4 regions of the Streptomyces gottesmaniae genome follow, and region 1 is predicted to be linked to each of the others. Evidence: riboswitches for the same ligand, from Rfam matches in the RefSeq annotation. Region 1 holds a riboswitch; each other region holds the start of a gene.
The links. Region 1 has a riboswitch for cobalamin ahead of RM704_RS09195 (ABC transporter substrate-binding protein). Riboswitches for the same ligand answer to the same signal wherever they lie in the genome.
Positions count from the first base shown of each region.

Region 1 (4,268 bases):
CGGTGTCCGGAGTGAGGGGCTTCTCGCACAGTACGGGCAGGTCGTGGGCGAACGCGGCGAGCAGGGCCGCCTCGTGCGCGGGGCCCGGTGAGGCCACCAGGACGGCGTCGACGCCCGGTGCGGCCAGCGCCTCGGCCGGGTCGCCGTAGGCCACGCACCCCTCGATGCCGGCGGCGATCGTCCGGGCGCGGTCGGTGTCGAGGTCGACGACGGCGGTCACATGGGCGCCGCTGATCACCTCGGAGATCCGGCGCACATGGTCGGCGCCCATCCGGCCGGTGCCGACGACGGCGACACCGAGGGAGCCCTGCTCGGTCATACCGCTTCTTCCTTTCGTGCGGGCCGGGGCGGCGCCCGGGGCTGCGGGCGCACAGGGTCTCGGTCTCCCCCGAGGAGCCCTTCTTCACGCCTGCGCGACGGGCTTCGCCGGCCACGGCAAGCGGCCCACGCGGAATTGCGTTTCCCCGCGCGACGATCAACGGTTAGGCTCCCCCGGCGCGCGTCAGGCGTGTGCACATCAAGGTGGGGGCACGGGGGACATGGTCGACGAATTCGCCGATTCCGGAGCGGGCTCGGAAGGTGATGGGGATGCGGAGACGGGTTCGGCAGCAGGTCCGGCGAGGGGAGCGGTCGTAGGTCCGGAGACAGGATCGGCAGTGGATCCGGCGACGGGATCAGTCGTAAGTCCGGCGACGGCGGCGACAGCAGGTCCGGATACGGGATCGGCAGTAGATCCGGCGACGAGATCGGCAGCGGATCCGGAGGCGGGTGCGAGAGCGGCTTCCCGAGTCGGCCCGCCGAAGGAAATGAGCACGGGCGCACAGGTGGTCTCGGCGGTGGCGACCGTGGGGGTGCTGCTGGGCGGGATGTGGCTGCTGGCCGACCTCCTCGACACGACCCCGGAGACCTTGGGGCCGGCCGTCTGCTCGACCTCGGACGACGCCTCTCCCACCCCACGGGGCAGGGTCTCGGGCGCACAGCTGTGCACCGCCCTGAACCGCTCCGACCTGCCGAAGCTCCTCGGTACACCCACCGAGCAGGCGGTCAGCGCGTCGGGCAGCGAGAACGAGTCCACCTGGTTCGACGGCACCAGGACCGTCACCCCCGAGGCGACCGTCGACCTCGACACCTACACCGTGGAGCTCTCGGCGTCGTACGAGGACCTCCCTGTCGCCGAGTCGGTCGGCCATCTGGGCGCCGGCGTCGAGAGCAGGACGGTCCTGGGACATGCGGCGGCCCTGTACTCGGGTCAGACCATCTCCATCTCGTTCCGCCTCGACGGCAGTGACCCGCAGTCCGGCCCCGGCGGCGTCGCCCGGCGGCTGCTGGTCGCGACCGACCCGAAGGACAGCGGCACCACCTTCGAGCTCGTCATCTATCGCCAGGATTCGCAGGTGCCCGACGACGCGGCCCTGTTCCGTGTGGCCGAGAAGGTCCTGCCGACGCTCCCGGGCTGGAAGCCCGCGGCCTGACGAGCCCCCGGGTGGCCTCCGACGCTCGGGCGGCCCAGGCACTCCGGCGGCCTGTGATAGCTTGCCGACGCCAGTCGAACCCACGTACGCACACGTAAGTACGCGTACGGGTCAGGGAATCCGGTGTGAATCCGGAGCTGACGCGCAGCGGTGAGGGTGACGGGCGGGACAACTGCCACTGGACGGCGATCACGATCGCGGTCCGGGAAGGCGTCCCGTCCGGGTGACCCCGAGTCCGAAGACCTGCTGGCGGTCCCCGGCACCGAGGGGTGCCCGGGGAAGCACCGTACGACCGGGCTTCGCGCATGAGCCCTCGACGCCGAAGGAAGTCCCGTGCCACTCGCACGCCCCGTCCGCCATGCCGTCCTGTTCCTGGCCGCCGGTTCCCTGTTGCTGACCGGCTGCGGAGGCTCCGGCTCCGCGGCGCCTCCGGGCGGTGGCCCGGCCTCGGGCGGGTCCGCCGGATATCCGGTGACCCTCGACAACTGCGGGCGGGAGGTGCGGGTCGACAGCCCGCCCGAGCGCGCCGTCTCCCTCAACCAGGGCACGACCGAGATCCTGCTCTCCCTCGGGCTCGCCGACCGCATGGTGGGCACCGCCACCTGGACCGATCCGCTGCCGAAGGGGCTGGAGAAGGCCGACGCGAAGGTGCCTCGGCTCGCCGACGACGCGCCCTCTTTCGAGAAGGTCCTGGACACCGAACCCGACCTCGTCGTCTCCTCGTTCGCCTCCACGCTCGGCAAGGGCGGTGTGGCGAGCCGGGAGGAGTTCGAGAAGCTCGGCGTCCCCACGTATCTGTCGCCCTCCGACTGTGTGGGCAAGGACAACAGCGGTGACGGCGACGGCGTCCGCACCGAGCCGCTGACCATGGAGACGGTCTACGGCGAAGTCCGCGATCTGGCCCGCGTCTTCGGGGTCGAGGAGCGCGGCGAGAAGCTGGTGGCCGAGCTGAGGTCCCGGGTGCGGAAGGCGACCGCCGGACTCGACGCAGAGGACGTCACCGTCATGTACTGGTTCGCCAACGCCCAGTCCCCGTACCTCGCCGGATGCTGTGGCGCTCCCGGGGTCATCACCCGCGAACTGGGCGCGAAGAACGTCTTCGACGACACCGAGGAGGAGTGGCCCCAGGTCAACTGGGAGACCGTGGCGGATCGCGATCCCGACGTCCTCGTCATCGGGGACCTGGTCCGCAAGCAGCAGACGGCCGAGACGGCCGCGAAGAAGATCGAGTTCCTGGAGTCCGACCCGGTCACCCGGAACATGACGGCGGTGCGGGAGAAGCGCTATGTGCTGCTGCCCGGCCAGGCCATGAACCCGACCGTCCGGACCGTCGAGGGCGTGGAGAAGCTCGCGGCGGCACTGCGCGAGTACGGCCTCACGGGATGACCGGCACGGAGCACGACGCGGAGCCCGACACGGTCGGCGACGCGGTCACCGACACGTCGGCGCCGGCCCAGGCAGGTGGGCCGCCCTCGGCGAAGACCGGTGGGCCGGCCCCCACGCGGACCGGTGGGCCGAGCCTGGCGGAGACCGGTGGAGCGGACGGTTCGTCGGTGGCGGTGGTGGCGGTGGCCTTCGGCCGTCGGCTGCGCTCGGGATCGGCGTGGACGGCCGGGCTCGGGGGACTGTTTCTCTCCGTCGCCCTCGCGATCACCATCGGTCCGGCCGACATCGGCGTGGTCGACGTCTGGTCCACGGTGGTGGCCCATCTCGGCTGGGGGCACACGGAGTTGACGCCCATCCGGGACGGCATCGTGTGGAACCTACGGCTGCCCCGCACCCTGCTGGCCGCCGTGTGCGGGGCCGGACTGGCCGTGTGCGGCGCGGTGATGCAGTCCCTGCTGCGCAACCCGCTCGCCGACCCCTTCGTGCTGGGCGTCTCCTCCGGCGCGTCGACCGGCGCGGTCGTGGTCGTGGTGCTCGGCGTGGGCGGTGGGGTCCTGTCGGTCTCCGGCGGCGCGTTCCTGGGCGCGGTGGCCTCCTTCGGGCTCGTGCTGCTGCTCAGCCACACCCTCGGCGGCACCACGGACCGCGTGGTGCTGGTGGGTGTCGCGGCGATGCAACTGTTCTCCGCGCTCACCTCCTTCATGGTGATGACCGCGGCCGACGCCGAGACGACCCGCGCGGTGCTGTTCTGGCTGCTCGGCTCGCTCAGCGGGGCCGACTGGACGGATGTGACGGTGTGTCTGGCGGTGCTGGTGGTGGTGCTGCTGGTCTGCCTGGGGCACACCCACGCACTGGACGCGTTCGCGTTCGGGCAGGACGCAGCGGCCTCGCTCGGCGTCTCCGTGGCCCGCACCCGGCTCGTACTGCTGTGCGCCACCGCTCTGCTCACGGCCGCCCTGGTCGCCTCGTCGGGGGCGATCGGCTTCGTCGGTCTGGTGCTGCCGCACGCCGCCCGCGCGCTGACCGGCTCCGGCCACGGTCGGCTGCTGCCGGCCACCGCGCTGGCCGGGGCGGTGTTCCTGGTGTGGGTCGACACCCTGGCCCGTACGGTCCTGGACCCGCAGGAGGTCCCGGTCGGCGTGGTGACGTCCCTCATCGGCGTCCCGGCGTTCGTCGCCATCATGTACCGGACCAGGAGCACCCGATGACCGACACCGCCGCCGACCCGGGCGCCTCCTCCGGGCTGCGCGCCGAGCGGGTCTCCCGCGCCGCCGACGGCACGCTGATCCTGGACGGGGTCAGTGTGTCGCCCCGGCCCGGCACCGTCACCGGTCTGCTCGGCCCCAACGGTTCGGGCAAGTCCACACTGCTGCGCCTGCTCGCCGGGGTCCTCGCGCCCGCCTCGGGAGT
Region 1 covers NZ_JAVRFJ010000006.1:90,021-94,288, forward strand. The annotation lists gene RM704_RS09185 (Gfo/Idh/MocA family protein) at 1-319, opposite strand, end outside; gene RM704_RS09190 (DUF6215 domain-containing protein) at 807-1,472, shown strand; cobalamin riboswitch at 1,527-1,737, shown strand; gene RM704_RS09195 (ABC transporter substrate-binding protein) at 1,806-2,858, shown strand; gene RM704_RS09200 (FecCD family ABC transporter permease) at 2,855-4,066, shown strand; gene RM704_RS09205 (ABC transporter ATP-binding protein) at 4,063-4,268, shown strand, end outside.

Region 2 (4,268 bases), on a different contig from region 1:
GGCTGGCGCGCGCAGCCCTGCCCCGCCGACGATCCCGTCGGGGCGGCCATGCAGCGCGTCCACGTACTGCGCGAACACCGTGGTGCCTGCCATCTTGCGGCGGTGCGCGCGTACGGACTGACCGCCCAGGCGGCCATGGTCGTCAACCTCGGCGTCGAGCAGGCGGCCCACTACGGCTGGCGAGAACCACAACCCGTCGCCGCGGACCTGATCCCCCGATGGCAGCGCGCCGAGCAGCTCACCGACGAGTTGCAGGCGCCGCTCTACACCGCACTGACCGACCGGCAACGCACCGAATTCGCCCGGCTCGTCGACGCCTTGACCGCCTCCCCCACCCGATGACGCCGACCGGCATGGCCGTCGCCCGCGCCCCGGGGGACCATGGAACCGTGATCACCATTCATCTGAAGTACGAGATCGACCCCGACAAGCTCGAGGACTTCGAAGAGTACGGGCGGCGCTGGGTTCGGCTCGTCAACCGTTTCGGCGGGACGCACCACGGCTACTTCCTGCCGAGCGAGAGCGACAGCGACATCGCCTACGCCCTCTTCTCGTTTCCCAGTCTCGCCGCGTACGAGCGGTACCGCACGGACAGCATGTCCGATCCGGAGTGCCAGGACGCCTTCGCGCTGGCCCGCGACACCCGCTGCATCAAGCGGTACGAACGCCGTTTCCTCCGGCCGCTCGACGACGTGTCCTGAGGCGAGGTGAGGCGCCCGTGCGCCGCGTGCGGGTGGACGGTGGGGTTCACCCCGCCGTCCACTTCTCCTCGATCCGCGCGAACCGCCAGACCAGTAGGGCGACCGCCCAGGTGACGAAGAAGAGGCCGACGACCACATAGCCGACGGTGTTGAGGTCGAGGCCGGAGACCCGGTCCCAGAAGACGCCGTGCAGGCGGGCCTTCTCGGCGACGAGGCCGAGGAGTTCGACCGTGCCGATGACGAGGGCGACGGCCACGGACAGACCCGTGACGGCGAGGTTGTAGTAGACCTTGCGGACCGGCTGGGAGAACGCCCAGCCGTAGGCGAGGTTCATGAACGTGCCGTCGACGGTGTCGAGGAGCGACATTCCGGCGGCGAACAGGACGGGCAGGCACAGGATCGCGTACAAGGGCAGCCCGGAGGCCGCGCCCGAACCGGCCAGGACCAGCAGCGCGACCTCCGTCGCCGTGTCGAAGCCGAGGCCGAAGAGCAGGCCTACGGGATACATCTGCCAGGGCCTGGTGAGGGATCTCATCAACCGCCCGAGGAGCCGGTTCATCAGGCCCCGGCTGTTCAGTCGTTCCTCCAACGCGGCCTCGTCGAAGGTGCCCGAGCGCATCTCGCGGAACACCTTCCAGATCCCCACCAGGGCCACCAGGTTGACGAGGGCGATGACGTACAGGAACGTCCCCGAGACGGTCGTGCCGATCCAGCCGGTCACCTCGTGCAGCGCGGAGCCGTCGTCGCGGACGGGTCCGGCGAGCGTCTTGACGCCGAGGGTGAGCAGGAAGGTGAGGACGAGCACGATCGACGAGTGGCCGAGGGAGAACCAGAAGCCGACCGACAGCGGGCGTCGCCCCTCCCCCATCAGTTTGCGGGTGGTGTTGTCGATGGCGGCGATGTGGTCGGCGTCGAAGGCGTGCCGCATGCCCAGGGTGTAGGCGGTGACACCCATACCGATGCCGAAGGTCCTGCTGCCGACGCTGTAGTGCTCGGGGGCGACGATCACCACGAGGGTGAACCAGCCGATGAGGTGCAGCGCCAGGATGAACCCGGCCATCCCGCCCAGGCTCGCCCACTCCCCGCGCGTCGTCGTGGCGCGGATCCGCCGCCATGAGAGACCGCCCGTCCCGGTGGTGGCCGAGGGGGCGGTGTCGGTACCAGGAGCCATGGGGCGTGCGCCTCTTCTTCTCTGCGTGCCGCGCGTCTCGTCGCCGCGTCCGTGCGGTCGATGTCCTCGTGCCGCGTTCGTGCGGTCGAGCCTCCTCAGCCTCGTGCGTGGTGTTGGCAGCTGCAACTATGTCGCAGTAAAGCTCCCGTCTGCTTTCGGTCAGGTCGGGTACCTCGACGTCGCGCGGAGCGTGCGCCGGGGTGTGAGCTGTTGCACGGCGCCTGCGCGCCCCTTGGCCTCCGCTTGTCAGCGTCCTTATCTGGGCACTACTGTCACCACGCCTTGGTGAACGGGAAATCCGGTGTGATGCCGGTGCGGCCCTCGCCACTGTGATCGGGAAGTCCGGCTCCGGTCCTCACGGACAGCCACTGGGTCTTCGGACCCGGGAAGGCGGAGCACGGGCGGTGTCACCCGTAAGCCAGGAGACCGGCCAAGGCGCGTCAACCATCCACGAGGTGCTGGAGAGGGTCTGCTGAGCCATGCACATAGCCGAGGGTTTCCTTCCTCCGGCGCACGCGATCGCCTGGGGTGTCGCGTCCGCGCCGTTCGTCGTCCACGGAGTCCGGGCACTCACCCGTGAGGTCAGGGAGCATCCCGAGAGCACGCTGCTGCTCGGCGCCTCGGGGGCCTTCACCTTCGTCCTGTCCGCGCTGAAGCTCCCGTCGGTCACCGGGAGTTGCTCCCACCCCACCGGCACCGGCCTCGGTGCCATCCTGTTCCGGCCGCCGATCATGGCGGTCCTCGGCACCATCACCCTGCTCTTCCAGGCACTGTTGCTCGCCCACGGCGGTCTGACCACGCTCGGCGCCAACGTCTTCTCGATGGCGATCGTCGGCCCCTGGGCGGGTTACGGCGTCTACCGGCTGCTGCGACGCTTCGACGTGCCGCTGATGGTGACGGTCTTCTTCGGCGCGTTCTTCGCCGACCTGGTCACCTACTGCGTCACCAGCGTGCAGTTGTCGCTCGCCTTCCCCGACCCGAGCAGCGGCTTCCTGGGCGCGCTCGGCAAGTTCGGCTCCATCTTCGCCGTCACCCAGATCCCGCTCGCGGTCAGCGAAGGTCTGCTCACGGTGTTGGTGATGCGTCTGCTGGTGCAGTCGAGCAAGGGCGAACTGACGCGGCTCGGCGTGCTCCTGACCGGCCGGCAGAGCCGCGCCGGCGCCGAGACGGAGACGGGGAACGAGGCGGTGGCCCGATGAACCGGAACACGAAGATCAACGCACTGCTGCTGCTCGCCGTGGCGGCGCTCGCCGTCCTGCCGCTGGCCCTCGGCCTCGGCGACCACAAGGAGGAGCCCTTCACAGGCGCCGACGCCGAGGCGGAGACGGCGATCACGGAGATCGAGCCGGACTACGAGCCGTGGTTCTCCCCTCTCTACGAGCCGCCGTCCGGTGAGATCGAGTCGGCGCTCTTCGCCCTCCAGGCCGCTCTCGGCGCGGGGGTCCTCGCCTACTACTTCGGCATCCACCGGGGCCGGCGCCAGGGCGAGGCCCGGGCCCGGGCGCAACTCGACGCGGCCGGGAAGGCCGACATGGCTCCGGCGAAGCCCGTGGACGTGGCGGTCGAGGCGTCCACGGCCAGGGCGTCGGCCGGGGCCGCGCCCACGGCGGCGGTGAGTACCCCGGCCGCCGCGGCGGCCGCGAAGGGCACATCCGGCGCATCCGGCACCTCCGGAACATCCGGTGACGAAGGCTCGTCCGGTGCCTCCGGGGAATCGCCCGCCGGGCGGGGCTGACCCGGGTGCTGCCGATCGACGCGGCGGCGCACAGCAGTCGCTGGCGCCGCCGCCATCCCGTGGACAAGGCCGTGCTCGGGCTCGGCCTCACCGTGCTCGCGATCTCCCTGCCGCCCTGGCCCGGCGCGGCCCTGGTCCTGCTGACCGCGCTCGTGGTGCTGCTGGGCCCCGCGGGCGTGCCCGGCCGTCGGCTGTGGCGGGCCTACCGGGTGCCGTTGGGCTTCTGTGTGACCGGCGCGCTGCCGCTGCTCGTCCAGGTGGGCGGGCCGGACGGGTTCGTCACCCCGGCCGTCGGCGGGCCGGTGCGCGCCGGGGAACTGTTGCTGCGCACCTCGGCCGCCTCCCTCGGCGTCCTCCTGTTCGCCTTCACCACCCCCATGTCGGACCTGCTGCCCCGGCTCGTGCGGGCCGGGGTGCCGGCGCCGGTCGTGGACGTGGCCCTGGTGACCTACCGGATGAGCTTCCTGCTCCTGGACTCCGTGCGCCGGATCCGTGAGGCGCAGGCGGCCCGGCTGGGGCACACCACCCGCGCCGCCACCTGGCGTTCCCTCGCCGGACTCGGCGCGACCGCGTTCGTCAGGGCCTTCGACCGGGCGGCGCGGCTGCAGACCGGGCTCGCCGGACGCGGGTACGACGGCACCCTGCGCGTCCTGGTGCCCGA
Region 2 covers NZ_JAVRFJ010000018.1:116,643-120,910, forward strand. The annotation lists gene RM704_RS21520 (SCO6745 family protein) at 1-342, shown strand, start outside; gene RM704_RS21525 (NIPSNAP family protein) at 390-701, shown strand; gene nicT (Nickel transporter NicT) at 748-1,872, opposite strand; cobalamin riboswitch at 2,139-2,321, shown strand; gene RM704_RS21535 (energy-coupling factor ABC transporter permease) at 2,352-3,071, shown strand; gene RM704_RS21540 (energy-coupling factor ABC transporter substrate-binding protein) at 3,068-3,607, shown strand; gene cbiQ (cobalt ECF transporter T component CbiQ) at 3,613-4,268, shown strand, end outside.
Region 2: linked by a shared signal. The riboswitch ahead of RM704_RS21535 (energy-coupling factor ABC transporter permease) and the one ahead of RM704_RS09195 (ABC transporter substrate-binding protein) in region 1 are both predicted to bind cobalamin.

Region 3 (4,268 bases), on a different contig from region 1:
TTCCTCATCGCCTCCAGCGCCGCGATCTGGGTGATCTCCCGCCGCGAGGTCGTCGACCACACGAACGTCAACGACACCGAGGAGCCGCCCGGCGTGGTGACCACGGCGATGGCCGCCGTGACGCCGCCGCCGGCCGGACCGGTCACCGAGGACCTCTCGGCGACCATCCCGGTCCCCGCGGCCGCGACCGCCGCCGAGGCCACGTCCCCGGCGAACTCGTCCACGCCGACGCCCGCCCTCTGAGCCCCGCGACCTCCTGAGGAAGAACACCAACATGCACATCGACTGGGCAGCCCTCGGCTCCGTCTTCGGAGTCAGCCTCGTGGTCACCGTGGCCCTCGTCGGCCTCTTCACCCTGGGGATCGTCGGCCTCTCCAAGCGGGAGGCCGCGACCACCGCCGGCACGTCGCCCGCCCTCGCCACGACAGCGGCGTACGCCTGCTTCGCGGCCTGCACGGCGGCGGTGGGTTACGGGATCTACCTGATCATGGCCTGAGGCCCGTCCACCCCTCCCACCTCGCACGACACACAGAGACAAACCCCTCGTACCGTTTGACCGGGTACGAGGGTTTTGTCCATTGTCCACAGCGGGCCGTCACCCTCGCCGGGTGCTGCGCGCCCGCGCGGATGCCGCGCGGCCCGTCGGCCTCAGCGCTCCTCCGGCCCCCGCGGGCGAGCCCCGACCAGAGCCCGGTCCAGGGCCCTCAGCCGCTCCGTGACCGGGGCGAGCCCCCACCACAGGCCCGCCCCCGTGGCGAGGAGGGCGGTCACCGCCGGCCAGACGACAGCCCGCGCCTCGGTCCCCGGCACCAGCAGGGCGGCGAGAGCTCCCACCCCGACGGCGAGGACCCCGGCGACCGTACTGAAGAGCACCAGCGGCGCGGCGGCGGACAACAGCGTCCGCCGGTCCCGCGATGCCCGCGCACGCGCCGAGGCGGTTCCCTTGGTCCGATCTTCCATCGCGTGTACCTCCCGTCCCCCGAACGGTTCTTCAGGAGCCGTCCGCTCCCGGGTCCACAAGCCCCGCCAGAAAACCACACCACGCGCTGTGACGGAAGGAGAGCACAGCGTATTTCTTCGAGCTCGAGTCACACACCAGAACCCGCCCCTCCTCGAACGACGCCCGACCTCCACCTCACAAGTCAGCGCGCCGACACGCGTACTGCCGTTCCCTCAAGTGTTCCCGCCCGGCGCTGCGGAGATGAGCGCGGAAAGAGCCGATTCGGGCGTCTGGCCATATTTCAGCGATGTGGGGCTGAGCACACCCCTGCACCGCAGGTCAACAGCAAGTTGACGGGTCTTCCGGGAGCGTGGTGGACTGCCGGGGCCATGTACGACGGCAGGAGAGGAAGCCGGTGCGAGTCCGGCGCGGTCCCGCCACTGTCACCGGGGAAGAACCTCCCGGGAGCCAGGAACTCTCGCCGTCGGTCTCGTCGAACCAGGGCGTGGACACCCTGAGTGAGGACATATCGCCATGTGCGGCTGCCGCTTGAGTCCCGGTACCGGATCCTCGTCCGACCTCGCGATCGGCTGAACCGGTGCGTGCCGATCGCGTCTTCGCGTACGGCGCCACCGCCGGACTCCTCGGCGATCTGCTGCTCGGCGATCCTCGCCGGGGGCATCCGGTCGCCGCGTTCGGACGGGCCGCCGGTGCCGTGGAGCAGGTGCTGTGGCGGGACCACCGAGGGTGGGGCGCGCTGCACACCGCCGTGTGCGCGGGTGGCGCCGTGGCGCTCGGGGCCTTCGCCTCGTCCGCCGTACGCCCGTCGCGTGCGGCCTCCGTCGCGTTGACCGCCGCCGCCACCTGGGCCGTCCTCGGGGGGACTTCGCTCGGGCGGGAGGCTCGGGCGATCGCGCGGTCCCTCGACGCGGGGGACGTCGAGGGCGCCCGGGCCCGGTTGCCCCATCTGTGCGGGCGGGATCCCCAGGCGCTCGACCCGGACGGGATCGCGCGGGCGGTCGTGGAGTCCGTCGCCGAGAACACCTCCGACGCCGTGGTGGGCGCGCTCGTATGGGGAGCCGTGGCGGGTGTGCCCGGGCTGGTGGGGTTTCGGGCCGTCAACACGTTGGACGCCATGGTCGGACACCGCTCGGAGCGGTATCGGCGGTTCGGATGGGCCTCCGCGCGGCTGGACGACGTGGTGGGCTGGCCGGGGGCCCGGCTGACGGCGGTGCTGGCCGCGGCCTGCGGTGGGGATGCCCGCGGGGCCGTACGGGCCTGGCGCGCGGACGCCGGCAGGCACCCGAGTCCCAACGCGGGGCCCGTGGAGGCGTCGTTCGCGGGGGCGCTCGGAGTGCGGCTGGGGGGCACGTTGTCGTACGGGGGGCGGGTCGAGCACCGGCCGGTGCTGAATGGGGAGGGACGCGCCGTCGTCGTGGGTGACATCGAGCGGACCGTCCGGTTGTCCCGGCGGGTCGGATGGCTGGCGTTGGGGATCGGTGCGGGTGTGTCGCTGCTGCGGACGAGGAGGCACGGATGAGTGGCGGGCTGTTGGTCGCCGGGACCACCTCCGACGCGGGGAAGAGCGTGGTCACCGCCGGGATCTGCCGGTGGCTGGTGCGGCAGGGGGTCAAGGTCGCCCCGTTCAAGGCGCAGAACATGTCGCTCAACTCCTTCGTGACGAAGGAGGGCGCCGAGATCGGGCGGGCGCAGGCCATGCAGGCGCAGGCGTGCCGGGTGGAGCCCACCGCGCTCATGAACCCCGTGCTGCTGAAGCCCGGAGGCGAAAGCAGCAGTCAGGTGGTGCTGCTCGGCAAGCCCGTGGGCGAGATGAGTGCGCGCGGGTACCACGGGGGGCGGCAACAGCGGCTGCTCGGGGTCGTGCTGGAGTGTCTCACCGAGCTGCGGGGCACGTATGACGCGGTGATCTGCGAGGGGGCCGGCTCTCCGACCGAGATCAATCTGCGGCGGACCGACATCGTCAACATGGGGATCGCCCGGAACGCCGGGCTGCCCGTGCTCGTGGTCGGTGACATCGACCGCGGCGGGGTCTTCGCGTCGTTCTTCGGGACCGTCGCGCTGCTCTCCCCCGAGGACCAGGCCCTCGTCGCCGGGTTCCTCGTCAACAAGTTCCGGGGGGACGTCTCCCTGTTGGAGCCGGGGCTCGACATGCTGCGCGGGCTCACCGGGCGGCCGACGTACGGGGTGCTGCCCTTCCGGCACGGGCTCGGGATCGACGAGGAGGACGGGCTGCGCATCTCGCTGCGGGGCACGGTCCGGGAGTCGAACGTCGCACCGCCCGTCGGGGAGGACGTGCTGCGGGTCGCCGTGTGCGCGGTTCCGCTGATGTCCAACTTCACCGACGTGGACGCGCTCGCCGCCGAACCCGGTGTCGTGGTGCGGTTCGTGGACCGCGCCGAGGAACTGGCCGACGCCGACCTGGTCGTCGTCCCCGGGACCCGGGGCACGGTCCGGGCGCTGGAGTGGCTGCGGGAGCGCGGGCTCGCCGAGGCGTTGGTGCGCAGAGCCGCCGAAGGGCGGCCGGTGCTCGGGCTCTGCGGCGGGTTCCAGATGCTCGGGGAGCACATCGAGGACGACGTCGAGAGCCGCCGAGGACACGTCCCGGGGCTCGGGGTGCTTCCCGTCCGGGTGCGGTTCGCCCCGGAGAAGACGCTCACGCGGCCCGTCGGGGAGGCCCTCGGGGAACGGGTCGAGGGGTACGAGATCCATCACGGGGTCGCCGAGGTCCTGGGCGGCGAACCCTTTCTGGACGGGTGCAGGGTCGGACAGACCTGGGGCACGCACTGGCACGGGTCACTGGAGTCGGACGGGTTCCGGCGGGCCTTCCTGCGCGAGGTGGCGACGGCCTCGGGGCGGCGGTTCGTGCCGGCCCCCGACACGTCGTTCGCCGCGCTGCGCGAGGAGCAGCTCGACCGGCTCGGCGACCTGATCGAGGAGCACGCGGACACGGACGCGCTGTGGCGGCTCATCGAGTCGGGCGCGCCGACGGGGCTGCCGTTCGTGCCGCCCGGGGCACCGGGAACACCGGGAGCGTCCGAATGAGCACGGGCACGCTGTTGAACGACCGGCCGCGGGTCAACCGCCCGCTGCCGGAGGGTGACTTGGAGGGCGACGCAAAGTGAGTGTTCCTTTTCCGTTCACGGCCGTCGTCGGCCAGGACGACCTGCGCCTCGCGCTGCTGCTGAACGCGGTGTCGCCGGCCGTCGGCGGTGTGCTGGTGCGCGGCGAGAAGGGCACCGCGAAGAGCACCGCCGTGCGGGCGCTCGCGGCGCTGCTGCCGGAGGTGGAGGTCGTCGTCGGCTGCCGC
Region 3 covers NZ_JAVRFJ010000014.1:205,696-209,963, reverse strand. The annotation lists gene RM704_RS18260 (inorganic phosphate transporter) at 1-243, shown strand, start outside; gene RM704_RS18255 (hypothetical protein) at 275-496, shown strand; gene RM704_RS18250 (hypothetical protein) at 649-960, opposite strand; cobalamin riboswitch at 1,298-1,440, shown strand; gene RM704_RS18245 (cobalamin biosynthesis protein) at 1,539-2,480, shown strand; gene RM704_RS18240 (cobyric acid synthase) at 2,477-4,003, shown strand; gene RM704_RS18235 (putative cobaltochelatase) at 4,080-4,268, shown strand, end outside.
Region 3: linked by a shared signal. The riboswitch ahead of RM704_RS18245 (cobalamin biosynthesis protein) and the one ahead of RM704_RS09195 (ABC transporter substrate-binding protein) in region 1 are both predicted to bind cobalamin.

Region 4 (4,268 bases), on a different contig from region 1:
ATCGACGAGACCAGGCCGCAGGACTACACGGCGGACGCCGGCGACCCGGGCGTCCAGGTGGAACTCCCTCCGGCGACGGCGGGAACCAGCCACTAGGCGGGCGCGGGTCCAGGGGGCTGGCGGCCTGAAAAAGCAGGGGCGCAGCCCCGCTTTTTCAGGGGCGCGGGGAACTGCGCGACCAGCCCCCACCGGACTCGCGGACAGGGGTCGAAGGGGCGCAGCCCCTGGTGGAAGGGACCGGGTAGGGGCGGCGGGGGCGCGCACCCGGCTACGCTGCAACGGTGACCGCTCGCCCCCCGATCGTCCTGGACAGCGACCCCGGCATCGACGACGCCGTAGCCCTCCAGTACCTGCTCGGCACCGACCTGTGGGACCTCAAGGCGTACACCTCGACCGGCGGCAACCTCCCCGCCGAAGCCACGTACACCAACGCCCGCGCCCTCGCCCGGGCCCTGCGCATCGACGCCCACGTCCCGGTCCACAGAGGCGCCGGCCGCCCCCTCTCCCGCCTCCCCTACCGCGAGGCATCCGCCTTCCACGGCCCCGCGGGCCTCGGCGACGAGACCCTCCCCGACTCGACGGCCCCCCACCCGACGGAGTCGTCCGCCCAGGCCCTGCTGCGCCTGTCGAGGGAGTACGAGGGCGAGCTGACGGTCTGCGCCACCGGCCCCCTCACCAACGTGGCGATCGCCCTGCTGGAGGACCCGCACTTCGCCCACCGCGTCCGCAAGTTCGTGTTCATGGGCGGCGCCGCGCAGGTCCCGGGCAACTTCACCCCGGTCGCCGAGTTCAACATCTGGGCCGACCCGGACGCCGCCGAGATCGTGCTGTCCTCCGGCATCCCGTTCACCATGGTCGACCTCGACGCCTCGCACCGCTGGCTGTTCCGCCCCGACGACCTGGCCGCGCTGGAGGCCGCGGGGCCCGGCACGGCCCTCGCCGCCCGGCTGATGCGCACCTACATGGCCGCCTACACCCGCCACGGCGGGGACGGCACCTGCCCGCTGCACGATCCGCTGGCCGTCGGCGTCTGCGGCGACGAGGCGTTCGTCGAGGCCGCCGACGGGGCCGTCGTCGTGGAGTGCGCGAGCGAACTCACACGTGGCCAGACCGTGTTCGTGCCGGCCGCCGCCCGGCGCGTCTACTACTCCGAGTCCCCCGCCCTGACCGCCCGTCTGCAGGCCACCGGCCGCGTCGCGCTGGGACCGGGCACCCGCGACTTCAGCGCGGACTTCGTGACGACGCTGCCCAGGTGGCCGGCGACACCCTGACGCGATCTGATTGTCCGACCATCGGCGGCGCCTGTGGAAAACCGCCGCCGTGCGAAGCCGCCCCTCGTGCACACTGCGACGCATGGACATCACGATCAGGCCGGTGGCTCCCGAGGAGTACGCCACGCTCGGCGAGATCACCGCACAGGCCTACCTCCGCGACGGGCTGCTGGACTTCGGAGAGAGCGACCAGTACCTCGACGAGCTGCGGGACGTGGCGAAGCGGGCCGCCCGGGCCGACGTGCTCGTGGCGGTCGCGGAGGGACAGGTGCTGGGCGGAGTGACCTTCGTCCCCGCGGGCGGGCCCATGGCCGACATCGCCCGCGAGGGAGAAGCCGAGATACGGATGCTCGCGGTCTCCCCGAAGGCCCGCGGACGAGGTGTCGGTGAGGCACTCGTACGGGCCTGCCTGGAGCGCGCCCGCACCGTGGAGGGCTGTACGCGTGTCGTCCTGTCGACCCAGCGGAGCATGCACGCGGCCCATCGCATCTACGGACGCCTGGGCTTCACTCGCACACCTGAGCGCGACTGGAACCCCCTCCCCGACGTTCTGGACCTCACGCTGCTCACCTACGAGTTGACACTCTGACACCCTGCGAAGCCGATGGCGACACAACATGTGGGGGTGACACCGCGCCCCGGCACTAGATGTATGCTCATGCTCGCTGTCGCCGCAGGGGAATCCGGTGTGAATCCGGAACTGTCCCGCAACGGTGTACTCGCGTGCATACGTCGTCAAATGTGCACGCCTGTTCAGTCCGAACACCTGCCGACAGTGCGCCCGGCCGTCCGGTCCGGGTGCCCTGACGTCCGGGCCTCGTGGAATGGGCCGGTGGACGCGACGCCCCCGTGCGCTCGTGTGCTGCCGCCTGCCTTCCGCAGGGCCCCAGCCGAGCGAGGGAGAGCCCCACGTGACCATCGCGCCAGCCGATCCGGTGTCAGCCGACCCGGCCGCAGCCAGGTCGGTTCCAGCAGACCCGACGACGGAGACCGACGGTCCTGGTACCGCGTTGCTGCGGACCCTGACCGAGCTGACCGCCGACCTCCCCGACGCCGATCCCGGCCGGGTCGCCGCCGCCGCGCTGCGCGGCCGGTCGGTGCGTGTGTCCTCCGCCGAGATGGTCGCGGAGCTGCGTGAGCTGGCCACGGAGGCGGCCGCGGGCCTCATCTCCGAGGATCCCGCCTACTCGAAGCTGGCCGCCCGGCTGCTGGCCGTCGGCATCCGTGCCGAGGCGGCCTCGCAGGGTGTCACCACGTTCACCGAGTCCATCGCCGTGGGCCACCGGGAGGGACTCGTCGCCGACCGCACGGCCCAGTTCACCCGCACCCACGCCGAGCGCCTCGACGCCCTGATCGACCCGGCCGGGGACGACCGCTTCGGCTACTTCGGCCTGCGCACCCTGCACAGCCGCTATCTGCTCCGGCACCCCCTCACCCGCAAGGTCGTCGAGACGCCCCAGCACTTCATGCTGCGGGTCGCCGCCGGCCTCGCCGAGGACACGGGTGCCGACGCGGAGGCGGGCATCCGTGCCCTCGACGAAGTCGCCGCGCTCTATGGGCTCATGAGCCGCCTCGACTACCTCCCCTCCTCCCCCACGCTCTTCAACTCCGGTACGCGACACCCCCAGATGTCGTCCTGCTACCTCCTCGACTCCCCGCTGGACGAGCTGGACTCCATCTACGACCGCTACCACCAGGTGGCCCGCCTCTCGAAGCACGCCGGCGGCATCGGCCTGTCGTACTCCCGCATCCGCTCGCGCGGTTCGCTGATCCGGGGCACCAACGGGCACTCCAACGGCATCGTGCCGTTCCTGAAGACGCTGGACGCCTCGGTCGCCGCCGTGAACCAGGGCGGCCGGCGCAAGGGCGCGGCCGCGGTCTACCTGGAGACCTGGCACTCCGACATCGAGGAGTTCCTGGAGCTTCGCGACAACACCGGCGAGGACGCCCGGCGTACGCACAACCTGAACCTGGCGCACTGGATCCCGGACGAGTTCATGCGCCGGGTGAACGCGGACGAGCAGTGGTCGCTGTTCTCCCCCGCCGACGTACCCGAGCTGGTCGACCTGTGGGGCGAGGAGTTCGAGGCCGCGTACCGCAAGGCGGAGGCGGACGGCCTGGCGAAGAAGACCATCGCGGCCCGTGACCTGTACGGCCGGATGATGCGCACCCTCGCGCAGACCGGCAACGGCTGGATGACCTTCAAGGACGCCGCCAACCGCACGGCGAACCAGACGGCCGAGCCGGGCCACGTCGTCCACTCCTCCAACCTCTGCACGGAGATCCTGGAGGTCACCGACGACGGGGAGACGGCGGTCTGCAACCTGGGCTCGGTGAACCTGGGCGCGTTCGTCGACCGGGCGACGGGCGACATGGACTGGGAGCGGCTGGACGCGACCGTCCGCACCGCCGTCACCTTCCTCGACCGCGTGGTCGACATCAACTTCTACCCGACCGAGCAGGCGGGCCGCTCCAACGCCAGGTGGCGTCCGGTCGGACTCGGCGCGATGGGCCTCCAGGACGTCTTCTTCCAGCTGCGTCTGCCCTTCGACTCCCCGGCGGCGAAGGCCCTGTCCACGCGGATCGCCGAGCGCGTCATGCTCGCCGCGTACGAGGCCTCCGCCGACCTCGCCGAGCGGGCCGGCCCGCTTCCGGCCTGGGAGAAGACCCGTACGGCGCGCGGTGTGCTGCACCCCGACCACTACGGTGTCGAGCCCACCTGGCCGGAGCGCTGGTCCGCCCTGCGCGAGCGCGTCGCGACGACGGGCCTGCGCAACTCCCTGCTCCTCGCCATCGCGCCGACGGCCACCATCGCCTCGATCGCCGGTGTGTACGAGTGCATCGAGCCCCAGGTGTCCAACCTGTTCAAGCGCGAGACGCTGTCCGGCGAGTTCCTCCAGGTCAACTCGTATCTGGTGAAGGACCTGAAGGAGCTGGGCGTCTGGGACGCCCGCACCCGTGAGGCGCTGCGCGAATCCAACGGCTCGGTGCAGGACT
Region 4 covers NZ_JAVRFJ010000002.1:293,416-297,683, reverse strand. The annotation lists gene mctP (monocarboxylate uptake permease MctP) at 1-96, shown strand, start outside; gene RM704_RS03795 (nucleoside hydrolase) at 282-1,271, shown strand; gene RM704_RS03790 (GNAT family N-acetyltransferase) at 1,354-1,860, shown strand; cobalamin riboswitch at 1,924-2,059, shown strand; gene RM704_RS03785 (ribonucleoside-diphosphate reductase subunit alpha) at 2,183-4,268, shown strand, end outside.
Region 4: linked by a shared signal. The riboswitch ahead of RM704_RS03785 (ribonucleoside-diphosphate reductase subunit alpha) and the one ahead of RM704_RS09195 (ABC transporter substrate-binding protein) in region 1 are both predicted to bind cobalamin.